One region of the Agrobacterium sp. 22094 genome, then DNA from elsewhere that is predicted to be linked to it. Evidence: predicted binding sites of a transcription regulator. Region 1 holds the regulator's gene; each other region holds the start of a gene.

The links. Region 1 encodes LexA, which represses DNA repair genes until DNA is damaged. Its sites were predicted from a motif close to TGTTCNNNNTGTGTTCNG; they were not measured.
Region 2: the regulator LexA is predicted to act here: its motif matches at 1,772-1,789, upstream of ACTJK5_RS20110 (helicase-related protein).
Region 3: the regulator LexA is predicted to act here: its motif matches at 2,424-2,441, upstream of ACTJK5_RS22435 (YifB family Mg chelatase-like AAA ATPase).

What each region holds. Positions count from the first base shown of each region.
Region 1 is NZ_JBQEPX010000001.1:938,354-942,557, reverse strand. It holds gene kdsA (3-deoxy-8-phosphooctulonate synthase) at 1-373, opposite strand, end outside; gene ACTJK5_RS04480 (hypothetical protein) at 496-1,059, opposite strand; gene lexA (transcriptional repressor LexA) at 1,416-2,141, shown strand; gene ACTJK5_RS04470 (hypothetical protein) at 2,135-2,392, opposite strand; gene ACTJK5_RS04465 (GFA family protein) at 2,484-2,882, opposite strand; gene ACTJK5_RS04460 (glutathione S-transferase family protein) at 3,144-3,833, shown strand; gene ACTJK5_RS04455 (ComEC/Rec2 family competence protein) at 3,844-4,204, opposite strand, start outside.
Region 2 is NZ_JBQEPX010000005.1:257,276-261,479, forward strand. It holds gene tesB (acyl-CoA thioesterase II) at 1-346, opposite strand, end outside; gene ACTJK5_RS20105 (ubiquinone biosynthesis hydroxylase) at 439-1,653, shown strand; gene ACTJK5_RS20110 (helicase-related protein) at 2,007-4,204, shown strand, end outside.
Region 3 is NZ_JBQEPX010000008.1:91,521-95,724, reverse strand. It holds gene ACTJK5_RS22445 (lytic murein transglycosylase) at 1-686, opposite strand, end outside; gene ACTJK5_RS22440 (aspartate-semialdehyde dehydrogenase) at 952-1,986, opposite strand; gene ACTJK5_RS22435 (YifB family Mg chelatase-like AAA ATPase) at 2,515-4,047, shown strand.

The DNA.
Region 1 (4,204 bases):
GGAAGGCCGGGATTTGCAGGACATCGACGGTTTCGGCGACAATGGCGCACTGCTCTTCCGTATGGATGTCGGTCAGGACAGGGAAGCCATATTCCTTCTTGAGATCGGCAAAGATCTCCATGGCCTTGTCGAGACCGATGCCACGCTGTCCGGAGAGCGATGTGCGGTTGGCCTTGTCGAAGGATGACTTATAGACAAGCCCGATGCCGAGCTTGCCGCAAAGCTCATGCAGCGTGCCGGCAATCATGAAAGCGTGGTCGCGGCTTTCCATCTGGCACGGACCGGCGATCAGCGAAAACCGCTCTGTGTTGGAGAAGGCGACAGCGCCTTTGCCTTCGCCAGCGACCACTTTCAAATTGTTCTTCAAAGTCATCTCATTCCTCACGACACATGCGCCGGACATCGCCGGCAACCGCTTAATTTGCGATGTTGCACAGGCATTAGCAGCAAGCGCGCCATGTGTCACGAGATGAGGGAGCACCAACCGCTTGCCCTTTAGCCGGCATTCGCCTTCCGGACGACATCGGGATTGGCCTCGGAAGACTGCACGAACGGCCCGACTGCGCGCACCGCGTCGGAAAATCCAGCACTTCCCTTCAGCCCTTCCAATTCTTCGGGCTTGAAGCCTTGAGTCAGCAACATGCGATAAACGTTCTCGCTGTTCTCACCACCGGCGGAAACCCAAGCCGGTAGCGATGCCTCCCAGGCCTTCTTCTCACGCTGGTTTCGGTCGGCAACGATTGCAAGCTTGATCAGTCCACCGATCGGAATGGGAATGCCGTTCACCGCAAGATCGGGGATGAAGCTCGCCGGATGAACGCCGCCAAGCGCGTGATTTTTCAGGATCCGTGCACAGTTATTGTCGCGCGTCGGCTCCTTGTTCTGCGAAACGCGCTTCTGATTGAGTTGAACGATGAGCTTGCAATTGGCCATCGTCGTGTTCAGCAGCAACCGGTCATACTCCTTGCGCTTCAAAGCTTCCGGTGAATTGGGATCGAGGGTCTGGCAACCGGCCAGCGCAATCAGCATTCCGATAAGGGTAAATCTAACGAGCTTCATAAAAATGTCCCTGCCCCGAAAAAACGCTGCAAGGCAGCGCCGTAGAGCTACGATAACTTTGTTGATAATGCTTCGAATGGCTTGGCCTTCATACCACAGGATGACCGGATCGTGTGATCCTCGAAGCAGCTTGTAGATACCCGCAAAAATGAAATCATCAACCTGGAGAGGAAAAAGACGCCCAACACCGTAAAGAAGCTATGAACTTCTACCATTGCGCGGATAACAGGACTGCGAATTGATGAGGCGGAGACGTTTGCGGAATTTTAAGGGATTGCAGAACACATATGGAACATATAGTGTTCGTTCTGTATTTGTTTCGCGAATCTTCGCCACGTATTCCAAGGGTTTTCTTCATGCTCACGCGCAAACAGCAGGAACTGCTTCTTTTCATTCATGAGCGAATGAAAGAGTCCGGCGTGCCGCCATCTTTCGATGAGATGAAAGATGCCCTCGACCTCGCCTCGAAATCCGGCATCCATCGGCTGATTACCGCTTTGGAAGAACGCGGCTTCATCCGCCGCTTGCCGAACAGGGCAAGAGCCCTGGAAGTCATCAAGCTTCCGGAAGCCTATTCCGCACCCGCACAGAAGCCGCCGCGCGGTTTTTCGCCAAGCGTGATCGAGGGCAGCCTCGGAAAAGCCAAACCGCCTGAGCCGGCTCCCGCGCCGAAGCCAGCAAACGATCAGATCTCCTCCGCTGTCACCGTTCCTGTGATGGGACGCATCGCCGCCGGTGTGCCGATCTCCGCTATCCAGAACAACACCCACGATGTTGTCGTACCCGTCGATATGCTGGGCACGGGCGAGCATTATGCGCTTGAGGTCAAGGGTGACTCGATGATCGAGGCTGGCATCTTCGATGGTGACACCGTCATCATCCGCAACGGCAGCACCGCCAACCCCGGCGATATCATCGTCGCACTGGTGGATGATGAAGAAGCCACCTTGAAGCGCTTCCGCCGCAAGGGTGCTTCCATCGCCCTGGAGGCCGCGAACCCAGCCTATGAGACCCGCATCTTCGGACCGGATCGGGTAAAGATTCAGGGCAAGCTGGTCGGTCTCATTCGTCGCTATCACTGAGCGAACGATAGTCGGCTCAGACTGGCTGCCTGTGCTCTTGCAGAGGCAAGACGCGCAGACCTCGTTGGCAGATGCGGCGATGTGCTGCCTCTGATCGCGCCGAGGTCTCGACGCTGGTTCTCTTCGTCTTCGTCTTCGTCTTCGTCTTTCTCGTTATCCTCATTCTCGATCCGAGGATGAGGAAAAGATTGGCGGATGGTCGGGTGCATGCCGATCATGGCCTTCGAACGGCGGCAATCTTTCAGTGCCACCGACAAGCGCCCTCGCCCGTCGCTTCTAAGAGCAGGACTTACAGACGCGGCTAATCCACCTCGCGGCTACCATCCGACAAGGTGGACAGTCTCACCGCCCCTTTTCCGTTCTGCCTGTCGATTCCCGGTCCCGCTCATATTGGCGCAATGCCGGGAAATCCGGCAGCCAAGCCTCACGGCGGACCGTCCAAAGCTCGTAGGTCGGCTCGAACTGATCTGGTGAATCCAGAGAACCGAGATTGACCTCGATTTCGTCGTCGCTTTTTCCGAAGACCGGCGATCCGCAGTTGGGACAGAAGAAGCGGCCATTATAGCTGCGTATTTCTCCTTCGATGGTCACGGCATCCTGCGGGAAGATGGCGGATGCGTGGAAGAGCGCGCCGTGGTGCTTGCGACAATCCATGCAGTGACAAATCCCGATACGATAGGGCTCACCGACTATCGAAAGCCTCACGCTGCCGCAGGCACAACCGCCAGATTTCATGTTCATCTCGACCGCTCCATTTGCTTGACGCCTTCCCATCAAACCGCGACGAACCGATGAAGTTCATTCTGCTTCTGTTTTCGGAAAGGTGAGAGCGGCGAACGCATCAATTCATATGATATCTGACATGACAGACTCGGCCTGTATGTCCTCTCGCTCATGCGTTAGGACGATGGACAGAGAAATAACATTCGCACTTTTGCACCGCATGGACGCTTTTGCTGATCGCATGCGATTCAAGTGGCCGTATCACCAGAAGGAGACAACATGTACGATCTTTACATCGCCAACAAGAACTACTCCTCCTGGTCTCTCCGGCCTTGGGTGCTGATGCGGACATTGGAGATTCCCTTCAAAGAGAATCTCGTCCCGTTCAACGATCCCGATCCCAAGCATGGCTTCACGCACTTCTCCCCCACAGGCAAGGTGCCCTGCCTCGTGGATGGCGATGTCACCATCTGGGACTCGCTTGCAATCATCGAGTACCTGGCGGAACGGCATGATGGTGTTTGGGCTGAGGATGCCAAAGCGCGGGCTTGGTCGCGCTCGGCATCCGCGGAGATGCATTCCGGCTTCCAATCGCTGCGCAATCTACACCCGATGAGTGTAGGTTTGCGGATCAGACCGGTTCCGGCAACCGAGGCGCTCCGCAAGGATATCGCGCGTATCGACGCGCTATGGCAGCAGGGCCTCGACACCTTCGGCGGGCCGTTTCTGGCCGGCATCAATTTCACCGCCGTCGACGCGTTCTTCTGCCCCGTCGCGTTTCGCTTCCAGACTTACGGCACAGCACTCTCGCCAGCGGCGGAGGCTTACAAGACCCAACTCCTTGGCTTGCCGGCGATCAGGGAGTGGGAGGAGGCAGCGATCCGGGAGCCGTGGCGCGACTTGGAGCATGAAGAGGAAGCGCGGGCGTCTGGCGAGATTATCGAAGACCGCCGCTCCGCAGCAGATTGAAGCAAAAGACTTACTGCCCGGCCGCCAGCATCGTCTCGATATGCGGCGGCATCGCGCCGTCGGAGGTCTTGCTGCGCCAGTCATAGGCGCGGTGAATCGACCAGGGTCTGGCAACGTCTTGCATCGCCGCGCGCGCAGTTGCGACGGGCGCTCCGGCCTCATTCAACCAGAGTTCCAGCGAGCCTGTCTTTCGCAATGTTGTGGCGCTGATCAGCAGCGCGCCCGAGCGACAGTTTGAAAACGGCACGAAACGCGACGTCACGACGATGTCCGCCAGATCGCAGGCTGTACCGGTCAACGCCGTATTAGAAATGACCGCGACTTTGACGCCGCTCTGATGACGTCCAGCACACCAGGCATTTTTCTGGCAA
Region 2 (4,204 bases), on a different contig from region 1:
TCTGGAACGATGCCGACATGGCAAAGATCGCATGACCGTGCTGGATGGCAACGATGCGCCGTGTGGCGAAGCTTGCACCGTCACGAATGCGATCGACCTGGTAGATGATCGGCACGAGGGGATCGCCCGGCCGCATGAAATAGGCGTGGAGCGAATGGATAAAACGGTCCGCATCCACCGTTCGCTGTGCCGCCATCAGTGCCTGCGCAATGACCTGACCACCGAAGACGCGCTGCCATCCAACCTGTGGGCTGGTGCCGCGGAAGAGATTTTCTTCAAGCTTTTCAAGATCAAGCGTGGCGAGAAGATTTTCCATCGGACTTGATGACTGAGAAGGATGCGACATTTCGGCATGCTCCGGCTGTATGAAGACGTGATGGGATGGTCTATAATGGCAGAAGAATATGCACAAGAACGCAAGGCGCAGGAGAAGACGCAATGCTTGATGTCGTGATTGCCGGGGGCGGATATGTGGGCTTAAGCGTTGCCGTCGCCATCAAGCAGGCAGCGCCGCATCTTGGTGTGCAGGTCATCGAAGCCGCACCGGAAGACGTCTGGAAGAAGGACGTCCGCGCCTCCGCGATCATCGCCGCCGCTAGCCGCATGCTGGATGTCTTCGGCATCTGGCAGGAGTTGGAGCCGGAAGCCCAGCCGATCAACAGGATGATCGTGACGGATTCGCGCACGGCCGATCCTGTTCGCCCGGTCTTCCTCACCTTCGACGGCGACGTGGCGGAAGGCCAGCCCTTTGCGCATATGGTCCCGAATGTCGCGATGGTCGGCGCTTTGCGGGGAGTGTGCGAGCGGCTCGGTATCGAAATCCGCCATGGGCTCAGCGTCACCGGTTTTTCCGCCGGTCCGCAAAGCAACCAGATTTCGCTCTCCGACGGCTCCTCGCTGGAAACGCGTCTGCTGGTCGCCTGCGACGGTGTGAAATCGGCGCTGCGCGACATGGCCGGCATCAAGACTGTTCATTGGGCTTACGATCAGTCGGGCATCGTCACGACTGTGGAGCATGAGCGCCCGCATAATGGCTGCGCGGAAGAACACTTTTTGCCCTCCGGTCCCTTTGCCATCTTGCCACTCAAGGGCAACCGCTCGTCGCTGGTGTGGACGGAGCGCACGGCAGATGCCGATAGCCTCGTCGCGTCCGACGATCTCATCTTCGAAGAAGAGCTCGAGCGTCGCTTCGGTCACAAGCTTGGGCCCATTCGCCCCGTCGGTCCGCGCCGCGCCTTCCCGCTTGGCCTCACGCTTGCCCGCGCTTTCGTCGCGCCACGCATCGCGCTTGCCGGTGACGCCGCGCACGGCATTCACCCCATCTCTGGACAGGGCCTCAATCTCGGCTTCAAGGATGTGGCGGCACTGGCCGAGACCGTCGTCGAGGCCGATCGCATCGGGCTCGATATCGGCTCACTCAACGTGCTGGAGCGCTACCAGTCCTGGCGCCGCTTCGATACGGTGCGCATGGGTGTGACCACCGATGTTTTGAACCGTCTGTTCTCCAATGATGTCGGACCAATCCGCGTTGCCCGCGATTTTGGACTGGGCCTGGTTGATCGTATCCCCGCATTGAAATCCTACTTCATCGGCCAGGCCGCCGGAACGGCGGACCGCAATGGACCAAGATTGCTGGCGGGACAACCTCTGTAGCCGGCATCGTCCTTTAGCATCATCTGATTCAGCATCTGGTGGCTTTCGGTGAAGCGGAAGCCACATCTTGCCGTGAACAAAGGCTGAATCTGGCGGAGTCAGCGATTCGTCTCTGATTCGTTCTCAACCTGTTCCGAATCTTGCGCCTTTGGCGTTTCTCAGCAAAAAAGCGGTTTTGGCGTGTCAAATTAGCTGTCAATTCAAGGGCGACGCCGATGATAACCGCTTTCGTCCTTGCGTTTGGCCTTGCTGATTGCCATGTGTGGGAAGACTGAAATGCGGGCGCCCTCACGCCGTGTCCGAAGAGTAGCAGCATCGTCGTTTTCGCGGATAGTACGTTGAATTTTCGCCCCATGATCTTGAGCGGCCGCGGTGTAACGGCCGTTCTTGGACCGACAAATACCGGCAAAACCCATTATGCCATCGAGAGAATGGTGGCGCATGGAAGTGGTGTCATCGGCCTTCCGCTGCGCCTTCTGGCACGCGAGGTCTATACCCGACTGGTGGAAAAGGTCGGCGCCAACAACGTTGCGCTGATCACCGGCGAAGAGAAGATTTCCCCACCACGCGCCAAATATTCCGTCTGCACCGTGGAGGCGATGCCACGCGAAACCAATGCCGCCTTTGTCGCCATCGACGAAGTCCAGCTCGCGGGCGACCTGGAACGCGGCCATATCTTCACCGACCGCATTCTGAATCTGCGCGGCAAGGAAGAAACGCTGCTTCTGGGTGCCGGAACCATGCGGCCGATTCTCGAAAAGCTGCTGCCCGGCATCGTTATGGTCGAGCGCCCTCGCCTCTCGCAACTCTTCTATGCGGGATCGAAGAAGATAACCCGCCTGCCCCAGCGCACGGCGATCGTTGCGTTCTCGGCCGATGAAGTCTACGCAATCGCCGAACTGGTGCGCCGCCAGCGCGGTGGCGCTGCGGTCGTTCTCGGTGCGCTATCGCCCCGCACTCGCAACGCGCAGGTTGGGCTCTACCAGAACGGCGACGTGGAATATCTGGTGGCGACCGATGCCATCGGCATGGGTCTGAACCTCGATGTCGACCACGTCGCATTTGCCCAGGATCGCAAGTTCGACGGCTATCAGTTCCGCAATCTCAACCCGGCTGAAATGGGCCAGATCGCCGGTCGTGCCGGACGGCATCTGCGCGACGGCACCTTTGGCGTGACGGGTCGCGTCGATCCCCTGGACGATGAGTTGGTGGAACGAATCGAATCACACGAGTTCGATCCGGTCAAAGTGCTGCAATGGCGCACGAAGAACTTCGATTTCTCGTCCATCAGAAATCTCCAGGCGAGCCTCGATGCGGCACCCACGGTGCAGGGTCTGTCGCGCGCCTTGCCTGCCATCGATCAGCAGGCACTCGAATATCTCGGGCGCTACCCGGAGATCATCGACGTCACGACCACTGCGGAGCGCGTCGAAAGATTGTGGGAAGCCTGCGCTTTGCCGGATTATCGCCGCATCGCGCCTGCACAACATGCCGATCTGATCTCGACTCTCTATTTCGATCTCGTCAAACGCGGTACGGTCAACGAGAATTTCATGGCCGAACAGGTACGCCGCGCCGACCGGACGGATGGTGAAATCGACACGCTCTCCGCCAGGATTGCGCAGATCAGAACATGGACGTATGTATCCAACCGCCCAGGATGGCTTGCCGATCCGACACACTGGCAAGAAAAGACACGGGAAATCGAAGATCGATTGTCCGATGCTCTACATGAAAGGTTGACGAAACGCTTTGTTGATCGCAGGACATCTGTGCTCATGAGGCGCCTAAGAGAGAATGCGATGCTTGAAGCTGAAATCAGTGTGAATGGTGATGTCTTCGTAGAAGGACATCATGTCGGTCAATTGGCGGGATTCCGGTTCACCCCGGTTTCGGGAACCGAAGGTCCAGATGCCAAGGCCGTCCAGGCGGCAGCGCAAAAGGCGCTCGCATTGGAGTATGAGGCGCGCGCCGCCCGTCTCCATGCCAGTGGTAATGGCGATCTGGCGATGAGCTCGGACGGTCTCGTCCGCTGGCTCGGTGAGCCCGTGGCGCGTCTGGCAGCCGGCGACAACATCATGAAGCCGCGCGTCATCCTTCTGGCCGACGAGCAGCTGAGCGGCAATGCGCGTGACCACGCGCTCGCCCGCATCGAGCGCTTCGTCAATCACCAGATCGCAACGGTTCTGAAGCCGCTCGACGATATTTCGCGCGCCGAAGATCTGCAGGGTCTCGCCAAGGGTCTGGCTTTCCAGCTGGTTGAAAATCTCGGCATCCTGTTCCGCCGCGATGTCGCCGATGAGGTCAAGACGCTGGATCAGGACGCTCGCGCCTCAATGCGTCGTTACGGCATCCGTTTTGGCGCCTACCACGTCTTCCTGCCAGCACTTCTCAAGCCGGCGCCTGCCGAGCTTGTGACGCTGCTCTGGGCCCTGAAGAATGACGGCCTTGGCAAGCCGGGCTATGGCGATCTCATCCCGGTTCTGGCTGCCGGCCGTACCTCGGTCGTCACCGATCCCGGTTTTGAGCGCATGTTCTACAAGCTTGCCGG
Region 3 (4,204 bases), on a different contig from region 1:
CCAGCAAGGAAGTTTGCGGTCGAGGCAAGGGCATCGGCGCGCGAGCCGACGAGATCGATGCGACCATCGCGATCGAAATCGACGCCATAGCGCACGACGTTCAGCGGCAGGAACTGGGTCTGGCCGATTTCGCCATGGGCTGCGCCCTTGGCGTTGATGTTGAGCGAACCATTACCCACCAGCTTCAAGGCTGCGTAAAGCTGCTCGGTGAAATAGTCGGAACGGCGACAATCATAAGACAGCGTCGCGACGGCAGACAGTGTGTGCTGGTTGCCCATGAATCCGCCGAAACCGGTTTCCATGCCCCAGATCGCCAGAAGCGGGCCGGCTGGAACGCCGTAAGCGCGCTCGATATTGGCAAACAGCGCCGCATTGTTCTTCTTCATCGCCTTGCCGCGCGAAATGATGGCCTGGCCACCGCGCTTTTGCATGAACTGATCGAAGGAGAGCTTGAAACTGTGCTGACCACGGTCCGCACGGATCGTCGCCTGGTTGTAGGTGACGTTGGAGAAAGCCCGATCAAGGACTGCCGGGCTGACGCCGCGGCTTGCCGCTTCCTGCTTGAAGGATTGCACCCAGTTGCCGAAACCTGCCGAGGTATTGCCGCATTGCGCCGCCTGCAGCGGCGTTGCCGCCAGCATCGCAACTGCCGTCGCACCAAGGGAAAAAGCCTTTATTGCCCGCATCCGTATCTGCCTTTGATAGAGTGAGGGACAGCCCCTCGCCATGTTCGCCTGTCTAATGGTCTGACTGTGACATTTGATCCTCAAGATCACCGCAGATGGGTATCAAACGTCAAATTCATTCCACTAGCGAGAATTGAGAGGCACAAATTGCCGTTCGTCTTCATAACCAGCAAATGAACTGGCTGTGATAGGCACGAAGATTGAAAACCCGCCCATTCTCGAAAGTAACGGACGGGTTATAGTTAATAGTTGTTAAAAAACCGTATCACGCAGCGGCTTTGCGTGGCTTGATCAGACCACGGTTGATCAGAAGTTCGGCGATCTGAACGGCGTTCAGTGCCGCACCCTTGCGCAGGTTGTCGGAAACGACCCAGATATTGAGACCATTTTCGACGGTTGCGTCCTCGCGGATGCGCGAAATATAGGTTGCATCTTCACCAGCGCACTCGACCGGCGTGATGTAGCCGCCATTTTCGTGCTTGTCGATGACGAGGCAACCGGGTGCTTCGCGCAGAATGTCGCGCGCCTGATCGGCGGTGATTTCGTTTTCGAACTCGATATTGACCGATTCCGAGTGGCCGATGAAGACGGGAACGCGCACAGCGGTGCAGGTCACCTTGATCTTCGGGTCCAGCATCTTCTTGGTTTCTGCCAGAACCTTCCACTCTTCCTTGGTGTAACCGTCTTCCATGAAGACATCGATATGCGGAATGACGTTGAAGGCGATGCGCTTGGTGAACTTCTTGGTTTCGACCGGATCGGCCACGAAGACGGCGCGGGTCTGCTGGAACAACTCGTCCATGCCTTCCTTGCCTGCACCGGAAACGGACTGGTAGGTGGAGACGACAACGCGCTTGATCCTGGCGGCATCGTGAAGCGGCTTCAGCGCGACGACGAGCTGCGCCGTGGAGCAATTCGGGTTGGCAATGATGTTCTTCTTCCTGAAGCCTTCGACCGCATCGGCGTTGACTTCCGGAACGATCAGCGGAACGTCCTGATCGTAGCGCCAGGCAGACGAGTTATCGATAACGACGCAACCTTGCGCACCGATCTTCGGAGACCACTTCTTCGATACATCGCCACCGGCCGACATCAGGCAGATATCGGTATCGGAAAAATCGTAGTTCTCGAGATTGGAAACCTTCAGCGTGCGGTCGCCATAGGACACTTCCGTGCCCTGGCTGCGTGCGGAAGCCAGAGGAACAACTTCATCCGCCGGGAAACCACGTTCCGCCAGGATGTTCAGCATTTCGCGCCCGACATTGCCGGTGGCGCCTGCGATTGCAACTTTGAAACCCATGATCAAGCTCTCTTTCTGCCTCTCCTCTTTTTGGTGAGGGGGAGCCGCGAAACTGCGGCTTCCTTTCCCCGGCCAAACCGGGGAGAGAGCGGCGGGCCAGAGACGTCAGACGGTTTTAATCGTCGTTTTGGCCGTAATTCGGATGGAACCAGAAAGGCGCGCAGGATCGCCGGCTGAACCCGCCGGGCTTTGCATGACAATCATGTGCTGGACATGCCGCATGAACAGTGCGCTCCTTTTCGTGCGAAAGCTATTAGGAGGTTTGTCTTTTCTGTCAAGCGCAAACATAACGCCTTGCGGACAGGTCTCGCGTCTTTTCGATGACGGATTGATGCCGGTGCGCCGAGCGCCGCGCGCGCCAGCTGGTTGTCGCACAGGTTGCCGCATTCACCATTTCAAACGCCGCTGTCATTCTGGCCCACTGAAACTCACCCTCATGTTCTTGTTTTATTCTCATGCCTGTGCCAAGTTGTGGGCGCGATCTGGTAGAGCCGTGCGGACGGCGATTACGGCTGTGGGGGCCATTTCATGGTAGCGCGCGTCAATACAATTGCGTTTCAGGGCATCGAGGGTGTGCCTGTCGAAGTTCAGGTCATGGTGGCACCCGGCAAGGTCGGCATGCAGATCGTGGGCCTGCCCGATAAGGCAGTGGCCGAAAGCCGCGAGCGTGTACAGGCAGCCCTTCACGCATCAGGTCTCGCCATGCCCGCCAAGAAGGTCACCGTCAATCTTGCTCCCGCTGATCTTCCAAAGGAAGGCTCGCACTTCGATCTCCCCATTGCGCTCGGCCTGATGGCGGCACTCGGCGCCATTCCAGCGGAGGCGCTGAACCGCTTCGTCGTGCTGGGCGAACTCAATCTCGATGGCACGATCGGCGCTGTAGCCGGTGCTCTTCCGGCAGCCATTGCCGCCAACGCTCAAGACAAGGGTCTGATCTGCCCAGCCGATAGCGGTCCAGAGGCGGCGTGGGCAGGTGCTGAGATCGATATCCTCGCCCCGCGCAGCTTGATTGCTATCGCCAACCATTTTCGCGGCACGCAACTTCTGTCGAGGCCGGTTCCGGCCATTCGCGCCAATCCTGATAATCTTCCGGATCTCGCCGACATCAAGGGACAGGAGAGCGCGAAGCGGGCGCTGGAAGTCGCAGCGGCCGGTGGACATAATCTCTTGATGGTGGGCCCGCCCGGCTCCGGCAAGTCCATGCTGGCCTCCCGCCTGCCTTCCATCCTGCCGCCACTGTCCGCCTCGGAACTGCTTGAAGTGTCGATGGTGCATTCGATCGCGGGACAGCTTTCCGGCGGCAAGCTCTCAGATCGACGCCCATTCAGAACCCCGCACCACTCCGCAACCATGGCAGCGCTTGTCGGCGGCGGCTTACGCGCCAAGCCGGGTGAAGCCTCACTTGCTCACCATGGCGTGTTGTTTCTTGACGAGTTTCCCGAATTCTCGCCGCAGGTACTGGATGCGCTCCGCCAGCCGCTCGAGACCGGCGAATGCATCATCGCGCGCGCCAATCATCGCGTCAGCTATCCCGCCGAAATCCAGCTGGTGGCCGCCATGAACCCCTGCAAATGCGGCATGGCCGGTGAACCGGGCTTCACCTGTGCACGCGGTCCAAGATGCGTTTCCGATTACCAGGCGCGTATTTCCGGCCCGCTGATGGATCGCATCGATATCCGGATCGAAGTCCCTGCAGTCTCGGCCGCAGACCTTATCCGCCCGATGGCAGCGGAAGCCAGCGCCGACGTCGCCCGCCGCGTTGCGCGTGCCCGCCAGATGCAGGAAGAACGCTTCGCAGCCGCCGGCTTCCAAGGCATCCGCACCAATGCACGCTGCACCACGGCACTCATCGAAAAATGCGCCGAACCGGACGCTGCAGGCCTCCAACTTTTGCGCGACGCCGCAGAGAAGCTGAAATTCTCCGCGAGAGGCTATCACCGCATCCTGAAAGTGGCGCGCACGCTCGCCGATCTCGACGATAAGCCCGTTGTAGGGCGGCTACATCTGGCGGAAGCAATCTCGTACCGCATCGCAGGCGAGCGGCTTTCGGCAGCGGCTTAACGCTTTTCAGATGATGCTGTAAAAGTATTGATTGAATTAATCAATACAAGGCATGAGTTTATATCAGTATATATGCATATTGTATACGAATTCTTGCGTGGTCGCGGCAAGTATAAGCACCAGATTAAAGCATCTTGCCTTGTTCCGTCACTTAAGG